4 regions of the Mesorhizobium sp. DxT genome follow, and region 3 is predicted to be linked to each of the others. Evidence: predicted binding sites of a transcription regulator. Region 3 holds the regulator's gene; each other region holds the start of a gene.
The links. The regulator LexA, encoded in region 3, represses DNA repair genes until DNA is damaged. The targets are predictions, from matches to a motif close to TGTTCNNNNTGTGTTCNG.
Positions count from the first base shown of each region.

Region 1: the regulator LexA is predicted to act here: its motif matches at 1,949-1,966, upstream of ruvC (crossover junction endodeoxyribonuclease RuvC).
Region 2: the regulator LexA is predicted to act here: its motif matches at 3,258-3,275, upstream of ACVJNE_RS23930 (ImuA family protein).
Region 4: the regulator LexA is predicted to act here: its motif matches at 3,660-3,677, upstream of ACVJNE_RS12895 (cytoplasmic protein).

Region 1 covers NZ_JBZFLJ010000010.1:95,693-100,630, forward strand. The annotation lists gene ACVJNE_RS18490 (hypothetical protein) at 1-42, opposite strand, end outside; gene rcdA (protease adaptor protein RcdA) at 526-1,056, shown strand; gene ACVJNE_RS18500 (TSUP family transporter) at 1,060-1,836, opposite strand; gene ruvC (crossover junction endodeoxyribonuclease RuvC) at 2,008-2,532, shown strand; gene ruvA (Holliday junction branch migration protein RuvA) at 2,554-3,174, shown strand; gene ruvB (Holliday junction branch migration DNA helicase RuvB) at 3,216-4,253, shown strand; gene ybgC (tol-pal system-associated acyl-CoA thioesterase) at 4,250-4,708, shown strand; gene tolQ (protein TolQ) at 4,930-4,938, shown strand, end outside.
Region 2 covers NZ_JBZFLJ010000021.1:14,819-19,756, reverse strand. The annotation lists gene ACVJNE_RS23940 (error-prone DNA polymerase) at 1-1,012, opposite strand, end outside; gene ACVJNE_RS23935 (Y-family DNA polymerase) at 1,009-2,532, opposite strand; gene ACVJNE_RS23930 (ImuA family protein) at 2,447-3,208, opposite strand; gene ACVJNE_RS23925 (ATP-dependent helicase) at 3,400-4,938, shown strand, end outside.
Region 3 covers NZ_JBZFLJ010000005.1:52,070-57,007, forward strand. The annotation lists gene trpC (indole-3-glycerol phosphate synthase TrpC) at 1-546, shown strand, start outside; gene moaC (cyclic pyranopterin monophosphate synthase MoaC) at 551-1,033, shown strand; gene ACVJNE_RS11055 (molybdopterin molybdotransferase MoeA) at 1,035-2,246, shown strand; gene lexA (transcriptional repressor LexA) at 2,569-3,285, shown strand; gene ACVJNE_RS11065 (ComEC/Rec2 family competence protein) at 3,945-4,938, opposite strand, start outside.
Region 4 covers NZ_JBZFLJ010000006.1:84,154-89,091, reverse strand. The annotation lists gene ACVJNE_RS12910 (c-type cytochrome) at 1-223, shown strand, start outside; gene ACVJNE_RS12905 (S9 family peptidase) at 230-2,329, opposite strand; gene ACVJNE_RS12900 (Ros/MucR family transcriptional regulator) at 2,741-3,160, shown strand; gene ACVJNE_RS12895 (cytoplasmic protein) at 3,232-3,522, opposite strand; gene ACVJNE_RS12890 (helix-turn-helix domain-containing protein) at 3,730-4,143, shown strand; gene ACVJNE_RS12885 (DUF6456 domain-containing protein) at 4,154-4,938, shown strand, end outside.

The sequences.
Region 1 (4,938 bases), on a different contig from region 3:
GACGACGAAGGGAACGATCATCAGCGGGATATGGGCGAACATGGCGGGCTCCGGACACGTGGGTTACCTTGTAGCGCGAAAAACCGCTGCGCGGTCAAGCATCTGCTTCAAGCGGGAGACCACGAATCACCCGCTTCCAGACACTCATGATGAGGCGTGCCGCAGCGTTGATCTGTTCCGGATCGATACAGTTTCGATCAAAATTAACCATCCTGTTAAGCTTCAGTTAAGCTTTACATGGCATTACTGTGTGCATCCAGTGATCTGGATTCTTACCGAGTGGCTGGGCCACTCCGTTTGACGCCTCCCTGTTAACTCCTGAGAGCCGCCTTTGCGGCTCTTTTTTTGTGCCCGGTTCCCTTATTTCCGCCATCTCGACCGCGTTAACCTTTCGTTAAACACGTGCTTGCCTTCGGAAGGCCGAGGGATCAAAGTCCGGTCGATATCGTTTAGGCACCGGCGACCGAGAGCCGGGACCGCCGGACGAGGGAATGCAGCGTCAGTAAATTCGCGGGGTGCAAGGTCATGCAAGAGCAGGGTCACGGGGAAACCAACACGGTCAAGCTCGCCGAGAGGCGCGTCTTTTCCAGTTCCTTCAAGCCCCTCTACAATGAAGGCATGACGCTGGTTGAACGGGCTGCCGAATATCTAGACGGTGAAGGCCGCGCTGCCGCAAAGACGCTGACGCGCGTCGGCGCGACATTATACGCTGCAGAGTCGATGCGGCTGACTACACGGCTGATGCAGATTGCCTCGTGGCTGCTGCTCCAGCGCGCTGCGAACTCCGGTGAGATGACCCGCGACCAGGTAGCCGCCGAGAAGGCCAAAGTACGGCTCGACACGACCTCAGCACCGACCGACACGGCTGGCTGGGCAGAATTGCCGGACACCTTCCGCACGATCGTCGATCATTCGCTGCGTCTTCAGGCGCTGGTGCGTCGTATGGACGACGAGATCTACGGCGAGTCGGCGAGCCAGCGCTACGTGGCGCCGCAGCGCGGCAACCCGGTGTCTGACCAGATCAATCTGCTGCACACGGCTTTCGCCCGCGGGTAGTCGCTATCCGGCCAGTTGGCGGGCAATTGCATCGAAAACGCTATCGAAGGCAGGCAGCGCCAGCAGCGCGGCCATGACGACGAGTACGAAGGTCACCATCCGGTAGAGCCATTCGCCGCCTCGGGAAAACATCGCCCAGCCTGCCATAATACCCACGAAATAGGCAGGCGCAGCCAGCAGCCCCAGCGTGACGACGTCGCGCTGGAACAACCCGGCAAACCAGAGATTGCCGATCGAGACGAACTCCCCGAGTAGGAACAGCGACAGCAGGTTGGCCCTGATGATGGCGGCCGGGAGCCCGCTCGCCATCCAGTAGGCGATGACGGGCGGGCCAGGTATCGAGGCCACGCCGGAGAGCACGCCCGCCACACCGCCAACGCACAGCGAAGTGAGCCGGTTGCGCGGACCCTTATAGCGCCAGCCCGTCCACAACACGAAGACGCAGCACAGGATTGCGCCACAGATCATCCAGCGCAGCACCGTCTCGTCGCCATGTGTCAGCAGCCAGATGCCCGCCGGGAACAGAAGGAACAGTCCGAGCGTGACCGGCAGCACTTCCTGCCAGCGCGCGATGCGCAGCGCCGGCACCGTGACAGGCACGGATGGCAGCGAGTCGATGATGACGATTATGACCAGGGCCGCCTTCGGCCCATACAAGGCACCCGCCACCGGAGCCACGATCATGCCGGTGCCGAAGCCGGACAGTCCCTTGGCAACGCCGGCAACAAGCACGACTGCCAGCAGGGTCATCATCGAAAGGTCGAGCGGCGGAAGGTTCATCTTGTGCGGCTGTATGCGATCGGAAGTTGCGGCAAGGCGATACAGCCCGAGACCTCATAGAGACAGTGCAAGAGGGAACCGCAACGCTGGTCCAGCACACAATCCTGCCATTTGTTGCTGGTTTGTTCACTTTTCCATGGCATTGCCCGATGATCGGACTAGGGTGACATCATGAACGACACGATTCGCGTCATCGGTATCGACCCTGGCCTGCGCCGCACCGGCTGGGGTGTGGTGGAGGCACAGGGCAACACGCTGCGCTTTGTCGCGGCCGGCACGGTGCGCTCGAACGACAAGGACGACCTCGCATCTCGCCTGCGTCAGATCCACGACGGGCTGTCTGCAATCGTGCACGGGCAGATGCCGCACGAGGCGGCCGTCGAGCAGACATTCGTCAACAAGGATGCGACCGCGACGCTGAAACTCGGCCAGGCACGCGGTGTCGCGATGCTGGTGCCGGCGCTGGCCGGCCTGCAGGTTTCGGAATATGCACCCAACGCCGTCAAGAAGGCGGTGATCGGCGTCGGCCATGGCGACAAGAAGCAGATCCACATGATGGTGCGCGTGCTGATGCCGCGAGCATCCTTCGACAGCGACGATGCAGCGGATGCGCTCGCCATCGCCATCTGCCATGTTCACCATCGCCAGAGCGTGACGGGGCGGCTGGCGGCGGCCGCACTTGCGGCGGCCGGTTAAAACAACGAGCGGGTGGCGGGGATGATCGGCAAGCTCAAGGGAACGGTCGACGAGATCGACGAGGATCACTGCATTATCGACGTTCACGGCGTCGGCTATGTTGCTTATTGCCCGGCTCGTACGCTGGCGGCGCTGCCCGGCAGGGGCGAGGCGGCCGTGCTCTTCATCGAGACCTATGTGCGCGAGGACATGATCCGGCTCTACGGCTTCGCGACGGAGCTGGAGCGGGAGTGGTTCCGCCTGCTGCAAAACAATGTCCAGGGCGTCGGCGCCAAGGTCGCGCTGGCGGTGCTGTCGACCCTGTCGCCTTCGGAACTCGCCAACGCGATCGCGCTGCGCGACATCGCCATGGTGGCCAGGGCGCCGGGCGTCGGCAAGAAGGTAGCCGAGCGCATCGTCACCGAGCTCAAATCGAAGGCGCCCGCCTTCGCGGGCGACGCATCCGGCACGATCGGCTTCAAGCAGGAGATCGGCGAAGGCGTGGCGCCAGCGCCGGTGGCCGATGCGATCTCGGCGCTGACCAATCTCGGCTATTCGCGCGACATGGCCGCAAATGCCGTCGCCGCAGCCATGAAAGCCGCCGGCGAAGATGCCGATTCCGCCAAGCTCATCCGGCTCGGCCTGAAGGAGCTGGCGCGGTGAGCAGGCTTGTGCCGAAGCGCGCCGCGTGAAATGAAAAAGCCATGAACACCGCTCCCCGCCTCATATCGGCAGACAAGCGCGGCGAGGACGTCGAGCAAACGCTACGTCCGCAGTCGCTGGACGAATTCGTCGGCCAGGCGGCGGCGCGCGCCAACCTCAAAGTCTTCATCGAAGCCGCCAAGAATCGCGGCGAGGCGCTCGACCACGTGCTGTTCGTCGGCCCGCCGGGCCTCGGCAAGACCACGCTGGCGCAGATCATGGCGCGCGAGCTGGGCGTCAATTTTCGCTCGACCTCCGGTCCGGTCATCGCCAAGGCCGGCGACCTTGCGGCCCTTCTGACCAATCTCGAGGATCGCGACGTCCTGTTCATCGACGAGATCCATCGTCTCAACCCGGCAGTGGAAGAAATCCTCTATCCTGCAATGGAGGATTTTCAGCTCGACCTCATCATCGGCGAGGGCCCGGCGGCCCGGTCGGTGAAGATCGACCTCGCGCGCTTCACGCTCGTTGCTGCCACCACCCGCCTGGGGCTCATCACCAACCCGTTGCGTGACCGTTTCGGCATTCCGGTGCGGCTCGACTTCTATACCGTCGAGGAACTGGAATTGATCGTGCGGCGCGGGGCCCGCATCCTGTCCTTGGCGATGGACGACGATGGTGCCACCGAGATCGCGCGGCGCGCGCGTGGCACCCCGCGTATCGCCGGTCGCCTGTTGCGGCGCGTGCGGGATTTCGCCTCCGTCGCCGGCGCCGAGGTTGTCGACCGCAAGGTGGCCGATGCGGCTTTGACGCGACTCGAGGTCGACGCGCTCGGCCTCGACAATCTCGACAGGCGCTATCTTGGCATGATCGCCCGCAATTTCGGCGGCGGGCCGGTCGGCATCGAAACGATCGCGGCCGGCCTTTCCGAACCGCGCGACGCGATCGAAGACATCATCGAGCCCTATCTGATCCAACAGGGGTTCATCCAGCGCACGCCGCGCGGTCGTGTGCTCACCGCCAATGCATGGCGTCATCTGGGGCTGGATGCACCCGCCAACATCGCCCAGCAGCAGATCAACCTGTTTCAGGAAGAATGAGCGCTAACGAAACCATACCCGCCGGGCTCTCCGGCGAACTGACCGATTACGGGCATCGCCTCGACGCGCGCGTCTACTATGCCGACACGGATTTCTCCGGCGTCGTCTATCATGCCCGCTACCTGGAATTCTTCGAGCGCGGCCGTTCGGATTTCCTGCGCCTTGCCGGGGTGCACCACACTGAGCTTGCCGACGGCAAGCATGGCGAAAAGCTCGTCTGGGTGGTCAAGCGCATGGAAATCGATTTTCGCGCCCCTGCCCGCATCGACGACATCCTGATTGTGGAAACCCGCACCGAGAAGGTGTCCGGCGCGCGTATCTTCATGGCGCAGCAACTCAAGCGCGGCGAGGAGCTGCTGGTCGAGGCAAAAGTAGAGGCTGCGATCATCTCCGAGAGCGGCCGGCCGCGCAGGTTTCCCAGGGAATGGGTAGCCGCCTTCATGCCGCGCTCCTGAGCAGACCCGCATAACAGATCCTTAACCTTAACGGTCCATCAAGATCGTGGTGAACATCGCGTGAATCCGACGCGCCTTCGTTTCACCAAATTTGGCCCGGAAAAGGCCGAAACCGCGCATTGAGGGCGAGTTCGGACCGACGACGGACCGAGGTCGATAGGGAATGATGCGCACGGGCAGCCGCTGGCGAATGCCCGACACTCTTTAGGGACTAAGGATTCATGGAACAA
Region 2 (4,938 bases), on a different contig from region 3:
ATCCCCTGCCCTGACATAGAATCCCTTTCGAGCGGGCGAAACGCACGATGGCATTCACGGTCAGGAAATAGGGCGCATATTCCAGCTTTTCGATTAGCCGAAGCTCATGATTGAGATTGCCGCGCACCTTGTCGGGCAGGCCTTCGGGATAACGCTCGGCCGCACCCTCCCAGGTCAGTTTTTCGAGCGCCTGCTGTGGTGTCAGGTCCGGCAAGAGCTTTTCCTCGGGGTACTGATAGGCAAGCTCGTCGAGCGCGAATGTGCAGCGCTCCATGATCTCGACCGTTCGGCCGAGCGCCTCCGGATAGCGCGCGAACAGCCGGTGCATTTCTTCAGGGGGTTTGAGGTATCGATCGGCAAAGCGCTCGCGGCGGTGCCCGAGTTCGTCGATCGTGACATTGTGCCGGATGGCGGTCACGACGTCCTGCATCATCTGACGATCCGGCTCGTGGAACAGAACGTCGTTGGTGACAACCGGAGGTACGCGGGCGGCGGCCGCCAGGTTCGACAGGTCCCAGAGACGGAGCTGATCGTTCGGCCGGCGACGCAAAGTGAGCGCCATGTAGGCCCGGTCGCTGAACGCCTCGCGAAGGCGCCGAAGCTGTTGAGCGCATGTTTCGTCGGCCGCGTCCGGCACCAGTATGGCGAGGAGCCCGTCGCAATAGGCTACCAGATCCTGCCATTCGAGATTGCACTGACCCTTGCCCGCGCGTTTTTTGCCGAGCGAGAGAAGGCGAGACAGTCGCGCATAAGCGGGGCGGTCGGTCGGATAGACCAGCACCGACATGCCGTCAGCGAGATCGAGACGGCAACCGACGACGAGACGAATGCCGGTGGTCCGGGCCGCTTCATAGGCCCGCACGATCCCGGCAAGCGAATTGCGGTCGACGATGCCGAGCGCCTCGATCCCCATCACGGCCGCTTGCGCGAACAGTTCGTCGCAACTGCTTGCTCCCCGCAGAAAAGAGAAATGCGAGGTTACCTGCAATTCGGCATAGCGCGACCCGGTCATCCGAAGATTCCATGCAGGAACCAGCGTTGCGAACCGCTGTTTTCATGCTCGCCATCACCGGAACGGAATAGCCAGTAGCGTTCGCCGGTTTCATCCTCGACGAGGAAGTAATCGCGCACCGCGGTCATTTCAGCATCGCGCTTCCACCATTCGCCACGGACGCGCTCGGGGCCGTCGGCCCGCTGCACGCGACGGCGCACCCCGCGCCAGCTGAACCACACCGGCGGATGATCGGGAAGCAATGCCATAGTCTCGATCGGTTCGGGACGCGACAGAAGCCGCGGCGGCCGTGGCCAGTCTCCGTCCCAAGTCGCGCCGGTCTCTGGCGCGAGCGGCGGCACACGCGCCACCGAGCGCTCAGGGACGTCGCTTTGTACCGGCACGAAACGGCAGAGCCGGTTCTCGCCGATGCGGTTGGCGAGTACGTCGATAAGGTCAGAAACATCCGGCTCCGGCGCCTGCACGAGCGATGTGATCGTCTGTCTCTGTCCGAGCGGCTCGGCCTCGATGGCGACCAGCACCATGCCTTCAATGCCGAAGCCGGGGTCGACGGTCTCGATCTTGTCGCAGAGCAGCCGGGTGAGACGTTTCTGATCCCGTACCGGTTGGGCGGTGCCGACGCGGATGAACTGAAGCGCGTTGTCGACGCGATAAAACAGCAGATCGAGCCGCCGTGCGCCAAGGCCGCGCTTCTCGAGCTCAAGGCAAAGCGCCTCGACCAGCCGGCCAGTATAGCGGGCGATTGTCTCGGCAGCGCCGATCGGCTCGCCAAAGACGCGGCGCACCTCGACCAATTCGGGCGAGCGAACGGGGTCGACGGGCTCGGCCAGGACACCCAGCGCCTGATCGAGCCGCCGTCCAAGCTCGGGTCCGAAGCGCAAGGTTATCGGGGCGCGGGGCTGATCCAGAATGTCGCCGATCCGCTCGAAGCCGAGCGTTCTGAGACCGGCAATGGTCTCACCTTCCAAACGAAGGGCAGCTAGCGGCAGCGGCCGCAGCATCGCTTCACTCTGCCCTTGTGGAATGACCAGCACCTCTCCTTTCAGGAACCGCGCCGCGGCGTGGGCGGCGCCCCAGCTGTCGGCGATCGCCGCCCGCGCCTCGACCCCAGAGGACGCGAAGCGCCGAACGAGGGAGGCGAGCATGGCCGCCTCGCCGCCATGCAGATGATCGGCGCCCGTGGTATCGATCACCAAACCGTCTGGCGGATCGACCATGACCACTGGCGATATACGTTGCAGAACCCAAAGCGCCAGCTTGTCGAGACCTTCGGCATCGGCGACCGGATCGGCGTCGATGACGATGAGGCCGGGCACAAGGGCCTGGGCCTTCGTGACGGCCATGCCGACACGGACGCCACGTGCCTGCGCATTGGCGTCGATGGCGGTGATCAGCCGTCGTCGGCCGGAGCGGCCGACAAGGACAAGCGGCGCCTCAGGCGGAGGCGACGCGTCGCCAGACTTCCTTCTGAGGCGGTCTGTCGGCCACCTTGGAAGGAAGAGCGATACGACCCTGTGCATCGCAGGCCTCCACTTCGAAATCTGCACTTTCCCCGGCCTTGGCCCGGATCAGCTCAACCAGCCAGCGGGCGCGACCGAGCCCCGGGACGGGCAATGGGGCGGAGGGTAGGACGGATACGCGCCAGCGCGTGGCGCTGGCTGTGGGCTGACCGAAATCGCCGGCCTCCGTCTGCCGGCGCCATCTGCGCATGGCGAGGCCGATGGTCCGCGACGATTCCGCGGCGAGTTGCAGGCGCCGCGATGCAGTCATCGACAGATGCGCGGTTTCGGCGATCACAGCGCCGAGACCGCCGTGTCGCAAGCCTTCCTCGAAACAGGCGAGAAGCGCCTTCTCGTCACCTGTCTCGACATGGATCACGCGGTCTGGCGCCAAGCCCGCCTGCGCGATAGCGGGAGCGAAAAGGTCGGCGCGTGTGACGATCCACAACACCTTGCCGCGGGTTCGCGCAGCAATTCCGGTAACGAATAAAGCCGCCGCCGCACCGTCGACGGCCCCATTGCCGCCGCCGGCGATTTCATGCAGTGCCCCCAATGCCAACCCTCCCCCTGGAAGCCTCCGATCGATGTCGGCGAGACCGAACGGCAGAACTTCGCGCAGGCGGCCTGCACCCCCTTCCAGGTGCGCGATACGCTCCTGAAGCTGGGCGATGACAGGGTTTGCCGCGCGATCGGGCATCGTCAATCCAGGTCTCCTGAGGGCTTTCCAACGCACGGAGGCGCTGTTATGTTCATTATTTGTTCCGTTTCGGAAAATGAGTCAATCGGCTCTTGGTGGAGTTTTCGGGACGGGGTGGGGAAGCGACGGCAAGCATCAGCGCAGCACTCAGCGATTGTCGTTGTAACTGAAGGTGATAGGGGCGAGACGGCATGAATGCGGCGCATCTGGAAAAACTGAACGACGGTCAGCGTGCCGCGGTCGTCCACGGCATCGGCCTCCCTGACGGCCGGGTCGGAGGGCCGTTGCTGATCATTGCCGGTGCTGGATCGGGAAAGACCAACACGCTCGCACATCGCGTTGCCCAACTCATCATCGCCGGCGCCGATCCGCGGCGCATCCTGCTGATGACGTTCTCGCGTCGGGCCGCGAGCGAAATGGCTAAACGGGTGGCACGAATTTGTGCCAGGGTGCTCGGTGACAAGGCCGGCGTTCTGACCGACGCGCTCACCTGGTCCGGCACATTCCACGGCATCGGCGCTCGAATCTTACGTGAATATGCGGTCGAGCTCGGCCTGGATCCGCAATTCACCATCCATGATCGGGAGGATTCGGCGGATCTGATGAACCTGGTTCGTCACGATCTCGGATTCTCCAAGATGCAGAACCGGTTTCCAACCAAGGGAACGTGCCTTTCAATCTATTCGCGCGCCGTCAATGCCGAGGCATCGCTCGAAGACGTACTGCGCGCCAGTTATCCATGGTGTGCGGCCTGGGGGAAGGAACTGCGCGAGCTCTTTGCGGGCTATGTCGGGGCAAAGCAGATCCAGAACGTGCTCGATTATGATGATTTGCTGCTCTACTGGGCCCAGACCATGGGCGATGTCACATTGGCTGGCGAGATCGGCGGCAGGTGGGATCATGTTCTGGTCGACGAATATCAGGACACCAACCGCCTTCAGGCGACGATCCTCACGGGATTGAAGCCAGCGGGACGCGGCCTTACCGTCGTCGGCGACGACGCACAGGCGATCTATTCCTTCCGCGCGGCCACGGTCCGGAATATCCTCGATTTCCCAAAGGCGTTCTCGCCAGCGGCTGAGGTCATCACCCTCGACCGCAACTACCGCTCCACCCAGTCAATCCTTGCCGCCGCCAATGGCGTGATTGGTCTCGCAAAAGAGCGTTTCACCAAGAACCTGTGGACCGATCGGCCGTCAAACGAGCGGCCGAGACTGATCACCGTGCGAGACGAAGCCGACCAGGCAAAGTTCGTGGCTGAAGAGATCCTGGCTAACCGGGAGAGCGGTATGCGGCTGAAGGACCAGGCGGTGCTATTCCGAGCCAGCCACCATAGCGGGCCGCTGGAGGTGGAACTCACGCGGCGCAACATCCCCTTCGTCAAGTTTGGCGGGCTCAAGTTCCTCGACAGCGCCCACGTGAAGGACATGCTCGCGGCACTGCGCTTTGCGCAGAACATTCGCGATCGGGTGGCTGGCTTCCGGCTGTTGCAGCTTCTGCCCGGCGTCGGACCGGCGACGGCGCAAAACGCGCTTGATGCGATCGCGGAGAGCGCCGATCCGATAGAGACGCTCGCCCGCCTCCCCTGCCCTGCCCGCGCGCAAAGTGAGTGGCCGGGCTTCGTGGACCTCATCGCAGGTTTGCGTTCCCGCACCTCCGGCTGGCCCGCCGAGATCGGGCAGGTCCGGGCCTGGTACGAACCTCATCTTGAGCGGATCCATGAAGATTTC
Region 3 (4,938 bases):
CTGTCGGTGCTGACGGATCGGCCATCGTTCCAGGGCGCGCCCGAATTCCTGACCGAGGCGCGCGCCGCAACCGCCCTGCCCGCGCTGCGCAAGGATTTCATGTTCGAGACCTATCAGGTTCACGAGGCGCGGAGCTGGGGTGCCGACGCGATCCTCGTCATCATGGCGAGCCTGTCCGACGATGAAGCGAAAGCACTCGAGGATGAGGCCCATGCAATCGGCATGGACGTGCTCGTCGAGGTGCATGACGAGGCGGAACTGGATCGCGCGCTCAGGCACCTGTCCTCGCCGCTGGTTGGCATCAACAACCGCAACCTGCGCACCTTCGAGGTAAGCCTCGAAACCTCGGAGCGGCTGGCGGCGCGCATCCCCGAAGACAAGCTCATCGTCGGCGAGAGCGGCATCTTCACCAATGCCGACTGCGCGCGCCTGGCTCGCTCCGGCATCTCCACCTTCCTCGTCGGCGAAAGCCTGATGCGGCAGGTCGATGTTGCCGGCGCGACGCGGTCCCTGCTCGGGCTCAGCTCGCAACGGCTCGCAGGCTGACGCCGTGAGCCGCCTTACGCATCTCGGTGCATCCGGCGAGGCCAACATGGTCGATGTCGGCGGCAAGCAAGAGACGCAGCGCACTGCGATCGCGCAAGGCGCGGTGAAGATGCAGCCCGCGACGCTGGCCACGATCCTCGCCGGCGATGCCAAGAAGGGGGACGTGCTCGGCACGGCCCGCATTGCCGGCATCATGGCAGCCAAGCGGACGCACGAGCTGATTCCGCTCTGCCACCCGCTCCTGCTCACCAAGGTTTCGGTCGAGATCGAGCCCGACGAGAACCTGCCCGGTCTGCGCGTCACGGCGCTCGCCCGCGTTACCGGCAAGACCGGCGTTGAAATGGAAGCGCTGACGGCGGCTTCCGTCGCCTGCCTGACGATCTACGACATGGCCAAGGCAGCCGACCGTGCCATGATAATTTCCGACATCCGTGTGGTGGAAAAGTCCGGCGGCAAGTCCGGCGATTACCGGCTGCAGGACGTCTGACATGGCTGGCCTGCTGCCGGTTGACGAAGCGCTGCGCCGGCTGCTCGACGATGTGACGGCCCTGCCTCACGAAGATATCACGATTGGTGAGGCCGCGGGGCGTGTTCTGGCCGCTGCAGTCGAGGCACGGCGGACGCAGCCTCCCTTCCCCGCTTCGGCGATGGATGGTTATGCCGTGCGCGCGGCGGACACCACCGACCCGTCCACTGCTTTGAAGGTTATCGGTCAATCGATAGCCGGCAAGCGCTTCGATGGCGCGGTCGGCGCCGGCCAGGCCGTACGCATCTTCACAGGCGCGCCTGTCCCCGAAGGCGCGGATGCGGTTCTGCTTCAGGAAGATGCCGAGCCGGACGAAGACGGGCGAACCGTCCGCGCCAGAGAAGCGGTCACCCCTGGCCGTCACGTAAGGGCTGCCGGGCTCGATTTCCGGGCCGGCGACGTCCTTTTGGCCAAAGGCCGGGTGCTCGACGCGGCAGCGCTGTCGCTCGCAGCAGCCGGCAACCACCCGCTCCTGTCTGTAGTGCGCGCACCGCTGGTGGCGATCCTGGCGACGGGCAGCGAGCTGCTGCCGCCCGGTTCGGAACCCGGGCCCGACCAGATCATCGCATCGAACGGCTACGGGGTCGCGGCGCTGGCGCGCGACGCACGTGCTCGGGTGCTCGACCTGGGCATCGCACCTGACGATCGCGGTATGCTTGCCGCGCGCGTCCGTGACGCACTCTCGGCCGGTGCTGATGTCATCGTGACGCTCGGGGGCGCCTCAGTCGGCGACCACGACCTCGTCCGCGAGGTGCTTACTGGCGAAGGCATGGCGCTCGACTTCTGGAAGATCGCCATGCGCCCCGGCAAGCCGCTGATGTTCGGCAGGCTGGGAGAAACCCGCGTTCTTGGCTTGCCGGGAAATCCGGTTTCAAGCCTTGTCTGCGCGCATCTGTTCCTGAAACCGCTGCTCGCGAACCTTGGCGGCCGCCCACATGTTGCCGACATGAGGGAAGCCGTCCTTGGCGAAGCCATGAAGGCCAATGATCACCGGCAGGATTATGTCCGCGCGGCAGCGACGCATGAGGACGGGCGCCTCGTTGCAAGGCCGTTCGCCGTGCAGGATTCCTCGATGCTGACGACACTGGCGCACGCCAACGCGCTCATCATCCGCGAACCGAACGTGGCCGCTTCGGAGGCTGGAGATGTCTGCCGCGTGCTGATGCTGCGCTGAGCGAGCGGCTTTCTAGTCGCGTTCAACGAGACGAAGATCGTGGCCGGTCGCCGCAATGTGACCCATCCGGTCGGTTCTGGACTGGATGTCCTTCAACCGCTCGATTGCAGCAGCAAGCTCCTTGTCGGAGCGGCGCAGATGTAGATCGCGCCCAGCCTGGCTTCAAACCAGCCGCTCGAGCTCTACAGTCATTTTTTCCCGCGCCACTGTCTCGGAGCCTCCTACGCATTCACGATAATTTAAGCCGTTGCGGAACACAACTGGAACAGATAGTGTTTGTTCTGGTTTTGTTTATGGACTGATTCCCAAAAGGGGCAACAGAATGCTGACGCGCAAGCAACACGAACTGCTTCTCTTCATCCATGAAAGGCTGAAAGAAACTGGCATTCCCCCTTCCTTCGACGAGATGAAGGAGGCGCTCGACCTCGCTTCCAAGTCCGGTATCCACCGCCTGATTACTGCGCTCGAGGAGCGCGGCTTCATTCGACGCCTGCCCAACAGGGCACGTGCGCTGGAAGTGCTGCGGCTGCCAGACTCGATCGCGCCGGGGCTCAATGCGGCCAAAAAGTTCTCGCCCAGCGTCATTCAAGGCAGCCTTGGCCGGGCGCCGGAACCCTCGCGCATCCAGTCTGCCAGCAATGACGATGATGCCGGTGCGGCCGTTGCCATTCCGGTGATGGGCCGGATTGCCGCCGGCGTGCCGATCGAGGCGATCCAGCACAAGACGCACTCGATCAGCGTTCCGCCGGAAATGCTTTCGGGCGGCGAGCACTACGCGCTCGAGGTCAAGGGTGACTCGATGATCGAGGCGGGCATCTTCGACGGCGACACCGTCATCATCCGCGACGGCCAGACCGCCAATCCCGGCGACATCGTGGTGGCTCTCGTCGACGATGAGGAAGCAACCCTCAAGCGGTTCCGCCGCAAGGGCGCCTCGATCGCGCTGGAGGCTGCCAACCCCGCCTACGAAACCCGCATCTTCGGCCCTGATCGCGTGAAGGTACAAGGTAGGCTCGTCGGGCTCATCCGGCGTTATTGATCGGCCATTAGACAAGGTCATGCTCGACTGAGGATGAGCATGAGCATGAGGGGTGGATTGATCGAATCCAACCTATTGGGCTCGATGCACGTCAAGGAATAGCCCGTCGGGCAGCAGGATTCCCGAGCGATGCAGACCCTCCCTCATGCTGGGGGTGCGAGCCCCCGGGTCTTGCCTTCGGCGAGCCCGAGGACAGGCTCCGCGAGCCTCGAAGGACGCACCGATCAGTGCTTTCGCTGCAAAGGCATCGCGGCAGCCGGCTGGCTGTTACTCACCTTGCGATTTCTGCCAGGGTGGAAGTCCCCTCGCCTCACGCGAATACTGCCGGTGCGCGTGCCAGGGCCGATAGGGTTCGCGGATCGCGAAACGAATGTTTGGGTAAAAAGCCGGTCTCGCGGAAGTGCGATTCCTGACACCGGCGTCTGTGCCACTGCTTGCTTCGGTTCCGCGTGTTTCGCCGGCGATGTCTTTCTCGAAAACGATCTCGGCGCTCCCGCGGCGGGCCAAATCGCGCTTGGTGATGACGGTGACGCTGCTGCCGCGACAGGGACTGTTCGCCGTTGCGTCGTCGATGACGATGAGGCTCGCATAAGAACACGCAGTCGAAGCCGTTCGTTCGCCGTCGGCGTGAACGACTATGCCGCCGCCGCCATGGCGCGCTACGCAAAGCCCTTCCCGGCACTGGAATGGCAACGCACCCTGATCATCGGCCGGGGTGGCCGAGGCGGCCCGGCGTCACCTTCCACAGGCCGTGCAACATCGCCCGCATTCGCAGCCCGCTGCCAGTTCTGGAAGGTGAAGGTGCTTGGTCGTTGGCGGTTTACGGCGAGTCTGCCGTCACCGAGATCGACCGCAACAAGCCGCGCGTCCTCGGAGACGTAGACGTGAGGCAGCTGGCGTGTCGCGATCAGCAACGCGCCGGCGACGAGCATCGGAAGTGCTGCCCAGCGTAGTGCGCTGCCGGCCATGGTCATGATCGCCAATGCCGCTGTCAGTACAAGCACCGCCGAAAGCGGGATCGCCCCGGTGGCATCGAATGCCGATCGCTCCGCGAGCCACAGGGCTATCGAATTCATCGCGGATATGCCCATCCCCATCGCGTACAACGCCGGCCCTTCCAGGCCGAAGGGCATCAACAGGCATGCGAAAACCGCTGCCGGCATGACGATGGCGGAAACGAATGGCATGGCCGCAAGGTTGGCGACGAGGCCGAGCGGCGAGACCTGCTGGAAATGCCATGCTGTGAAAAGCGCCGTCGCGAGACCGGCAACGACTGACGTCAGCGACAGTCCCGAGACGTATTTCATGCCCGTTGTGAAGGCCAGCCGCACGGGACCGTACTTTGACGCCTGTCGGCGCGGCGTCCGCCTTTCGCGGTACGAGGCCCAGGCCGCGTAGGCCGCCACGAGCGCGGCGGTTGCAGCAAACGACATGTGGAAGCTCGGCCCCATCACCTCATGCGGGGCGATCAGCAGGATGATGACGGCCGATATGGCAAGGTTGCGCATCGTGAGCGCCGCGCGGTCGACCATGACGGCAAGCAGCATCACCGCAAGCATGGTGAAGCTGCGCTGCGCTGCAATGCCTGCGCCCGAAATGACGAGGTAGGCCGCCGTCGCGGCGAGCGCGCCGAAGGCGGCATATTTCTTCGCC
Region 4 (4,938 bases), on a different contig from region 3:
CGAGGGCAGGGTACCCAACATCACCTCCGGCGAGGGCGGGATAGGCGACTGGAGCGAGGCCGAAATCGCAGACCTGCTCGAGACCGGTTTCACGCCGGATTTCGATTCAGTCGGCGGCTCGATGGCGTCGGTCATACGCAACATGGCGGAACTGCCGTCTTCGGACCGCGACGCCATCGCCGCCTATCTGAAGGCCATACCCGGACATCCTGATGGATCCTGAGCGATCCTAGGCCTTGCCTACGACCTTCAGTGCGAACGCGTAGCCGTAGGCGATTTCCTCAAGGCGCGAGAAACGGCCCGACGCACCCGCGTGGCCCGCATCCATGTTGATGCGGAACAGGACCGGATTGTCGTCGGTCTTGCGTGCGCGCAGCCGCGCGACCCATTTGGCAGGCTCCCAATAGGTAACGCGCGGATCGGTGAGGCCGGCGACCGCGAGGATCGGCGGATAGGCCTGGGCGGACACGTTGTCGTAGGGTGAATAGGCCGCAATCGTTCGATAGTCGGCCGCAGATTCAATCGGGTTGCCCCATTCCGGCCATTCCGGCGGGGTCAGCGGCAGGGTTGCGTCGAGCATTGTGTTGAGCACGTCGACGAACGGAACCTCCGCGATGATGCCGGCGAATGCCTCTGGCGCCATGTTTGCGACGGCACCCATCAGCATGCCGCCCGCAGATCCACCCTGAGCGACGATACGGTCGTGGCTGGTGAGGTTCTCGGCAACGAGGTGGCGCGCAGCCGCTATGAAATCGGTGAAAGTGTTCTGCTTGCGGTCCCGCTTCCCATCTTCGTACCAGCCATAGCCCTTGTCCTTGCCGCCGCGGATATGCGCGATGGCATAGACGAAACCGCGATCGACCAGTGAAAGGCAGTTCGTGTTGAAGGATGCCGGAATCGCGATGCCGTAGGAGCCGTAGCCATAGAGCAGGCAAGGTGCGGAGCCGTCGAGCGGCGTGTCCTTGCGGTATAGCAGCGACACGGGAACGAGTTGGCCGTCTGCTGCCGGCGCAAGAAGGCGGCGTGTGATGTAGTCGTCCGCATTGTGGCCGGAAGGCACTTCCTGGGTTTTCAGAAGCACACGCTCGCGCGTACGCATGTCGTAGTCATAGACCTGGGCGGGCGTGGTCATCGACGAATAGCTGAAGCGGATGATGTCGGTGTCATATTCGTATGAGCCGGCCAGTCCAAGCGAATAGGCTTCTTCCTCGAAGGCCACCACGTGCTCTTCGCTCGTAGCTCGGTGACGCACGACGATGCGCGGTAGCCCATCCTTGCGTTCCAGCCGGACGAGGTAGTCCCGGAAACCCATGACTGACAGAATCAGCCGTCCGGGTTCGTGCGGGACCAGTTCGGTCCAGTTCGCCTCGCGCGGATCGGACACCGGCGCCGTCATGATGCGAAAGTCTTTCGCGCCCCCCGAGTTCGTGAGGACGAAGAAGACATCGCCGCCTTCCTCCAGATCGTACTGAATGCCCGCTTCGCGGGCTTTCACGAGAACCGGTTCCGCGTCGGGTCTGGCAGCGGGCAGCAGACGGTACTCGCTCGTTTCGTGATCGCTGATCGAGATCATAATCCAGTCGTTCAGGCGGGTTCCGCCCACGCTCATGAAGAAGCCCGGATCGGTTTCCTCGTAAACCAGCCTGTCCTGCGCGGTATCGGTGCCAATGCGGTGGTGGAAGACCTGCGAGGGGCGATGGTTGTCATCCAGCCTGGTGTAGAAAAAGCCGTTGTCGGTGGCATCCCACTGGCCTTCTCCGCCGGTGTCGGCGATCAGGTCTGCGAGGTCCTCGCCGGTCCGAAGGTCGCGAACCTTGAGCGTGTAGAACTCGGAACCCTTGTCGTCGAAGCCCCACACAAGCCGCTCGTGGTCGCCAGCGTGATCGACGCCTCCGATACGGAAATAGGCCTTGCCCTCGGCTTCCGCGTCACCATCGATGAGAATGGTCTCCTCCCCACCTTCGCGCGGAACGCGGAAAAAACGCGGATGCTGGCCGCCGGTGCGGTAGGACGTACCGTAGGCGAAAGGACCATCCTTCATCGGCACGCTCGAATCGTCTTCCTTGATCCGCCCCTTCATCTCGCCGAAGAGTGTTTCGCGAAGGGGGGCCGTGTCGGCCATCAGCGCCGCCTGATACGCGTTTTCCGCCTCCAGGTGCGATCGGATGGCCGGATCGAGCTTCGACGAATCCTTGAACATCTCCTGCCAGTTGTCGGCGCGCAGCCAGGCATATTCGTCCACACGCTCGACTCCGTGACGCACATCGCTATGCGGGCGTTGTTCGGCGCCTGGCACGGTGGCGGTCGAAAACCTTGCTGTCGATGACATGTTGCTTGCTACTCCTCGTCGATGGTCGTTGGAACCGACATGTACTGGCCCGCCGGTCAGACGCGCAGGCCATGCGAATAGGCAGATGTGGTGAGGGGCGCAAGGGATGCCAAGCCCAGACGATTTCGGACCGGGAAGCCACGCCTGGCGTCTTCAGTCCGACAGCCAAGCCTCGTCTATGACAACTATTGAATTGAGCAAATGCCCAAAGAAGATCGATATGTCTTATACTGATACTTAATTTGATTTTTTGGGAAAATAGAAGATGAAGAATTGACTTGCTGTACTGTTGGCCCCATGTATGCGGCGTAACGCGAATCGGAAGGTGCAACACAAATGCGCCCGTGCGTTATATTCCGGGAGCGGACATGCCTCGGAAGGTGCAATTTCTTACCATACTGGGGCCAAATGATGGACATTACCGAAACTCCCGCGAGAAATGACGAGATGCTGATCGAGCTGACCGCCGATGTGGTGGCAGCCTATGTCAGCAATAATCCGGTTCCGGTCGGCGATCTTCCTAATCTGATCGCGGACGTTCATGCTGCACTCGGCCGCGTCGGCGGTGCGCCGGAAGTGGCGCCGGTCGACAAGCAGAAGCCGGCGGTGAATCCGAAGAAGTCGGTTCACGACGACTATATTGTCTGTCTCGAGGACGGGAAGAAGTTCAAGTCGCTGAAGCGGCACCTGATGACCCATTACGGGCTGACGCCCGACCAGTACCGCGACAAGTGGGGTCTGGATGCAAGCTATCCGATGGTCGCGCCGAACTATGCGGCAGCGCGCTCTCAGCTCGCGAAGAAGATGGGCCTGGGCCGCAAGCGCAAATAGGCGCTGGGTCCTACATCGCTTTGATTAGACGAAAGCGGCGTCGGTGGCGCCGCTTTCGTGCGTTAAGGCCATTAGTCGAGCAGCGTGCCGGCACTGTGTCGCAGTCGGTTCAGCGTCTGTTTCAATGCGATGTGCCGATTGAGATCGTAGCTCCAGTGGCGGCGCATCCCCCTCAGACGCTCGCGCTCGATCAGCCGCTCGAGCTTGAGCGCAATCCTTTGCTTTTCAACCCGCGGCGCCAATAGCGCGTCGGCAAGATCCACGCCGCACGTGAGAAAAAGCGCCGCCGTCTGCCCGGCAACGCGCTGTTCGTGATACTTTTTGCGCTGGAAGGCATGGATGTCGCTGCAAAGTGTGTCCACCGGAAAGCTCCTTCTTGTCTTGATGCCTGGATCATCGGCGGTGGCTGGAGCCGGTGGATAAAGTCATGCGCGGAAATGACGGTGTTCAGAAAAATCGGCTGGAATTTCAGAGCCATAGGAATTTTCTGGGTTAAATTAGTTCTCTGTTTGTTCACACTCTGATGCCGCCTTGATATAAGAAATCATTCCTATTCATGGGGTGAGATCTTGTTATCCACGGCGCTGAAACAAACGGATGAGACAGAAGGCGATATCGCAGCAGTTGCTCAATCGCCTGCTGTCCGTCTGCAGAAGCTTTCCCCCGCCGAACGAGTGCCTGCGATCTGCGACGCCGTGATCGACATCGCTGCTGCGCTTTTCAATGTCAGCGGGCGTGAACTGCGCCATCCCGGCCGCTCGAGTTTGAGCGTCAGCAGGGTCAGGCAGATCGCAATGTATGTGACCCATGTCGCGCTTGGGCTGAGCATGCGCGAGGTCGGTCAAGGTTTTGGCCGCGACCGGACGACTGTCCTTCACGCGTGCCACCAGATTGAGGACATGCGGGACGATCAGGAATTCGACGGCATCGTTGCGATGACCGAACGGGTGATGACGGCGGCGCTGGGGCGTCCGGGAGAATAGAGAGGCTTACATGATGCAAGGTAAGGGGGCTGTGCGCGCGATGCGGTTTCTTGCAAGGGGAGCCGCCTCTTTGCGCAAGGCAGGCGCGGGCGGCGCAACACTTCTTGAGGGCGGTGATCGCGGAACGATCGCGATCGAGACGGATGCGCTGGGGCGCCTGGCGAATGCGGGGCTGGTCTCGATTTCCGATGAAGAAATCAGACTGACGGAGGTCGGAACGCGCTCGCTACGAGAAGTGACTACCATGCAGGCGGAACAACTGCAGGCCCGCAGTGAGATCGGCGCCGCCACGGTTGTGGTGGAGGGCGCGAGCCAGTCTGTAGCGATCAACCATGCCGAGTCGCCGCTTGCACTTTTGTGGCGACGCAAGGCGCGCGACGGCTCGCGCTTCCTGGAGGCACGGGAGTTTCGGGCAGGCGAGCGCCTCAGGACTGATTATACCCGCGGGCAGCTCGTGCCGCGCCTGGGCGTCAACTGGAACAGCTTCGGCACAGGGCACTCGGACGGCGGCGGTGCGGGCGGCATCGCCGACCTGACCGACGCGGCTCTCGCGGCGCGCAAGCGGGTCGACCACGCGATCAGCGCGGTGGGCCCGGAACTTGCGGGCGTGCTGGTCGATGTATGCTGCTTCCTCAAAGGGCTCGAGCAGGTGGAGGCCGAACGAAGCTGGCCGGCACGCTCGGCAAAGGTGGTGCTGAAATCTGCGCTTTCGGCGCTGGCACGACACTACGAACCGAACCCCGCCTCTCGGGCTCGGGAGGCTCTGCTCCATTGGGGAACGGATGATTACCGTCC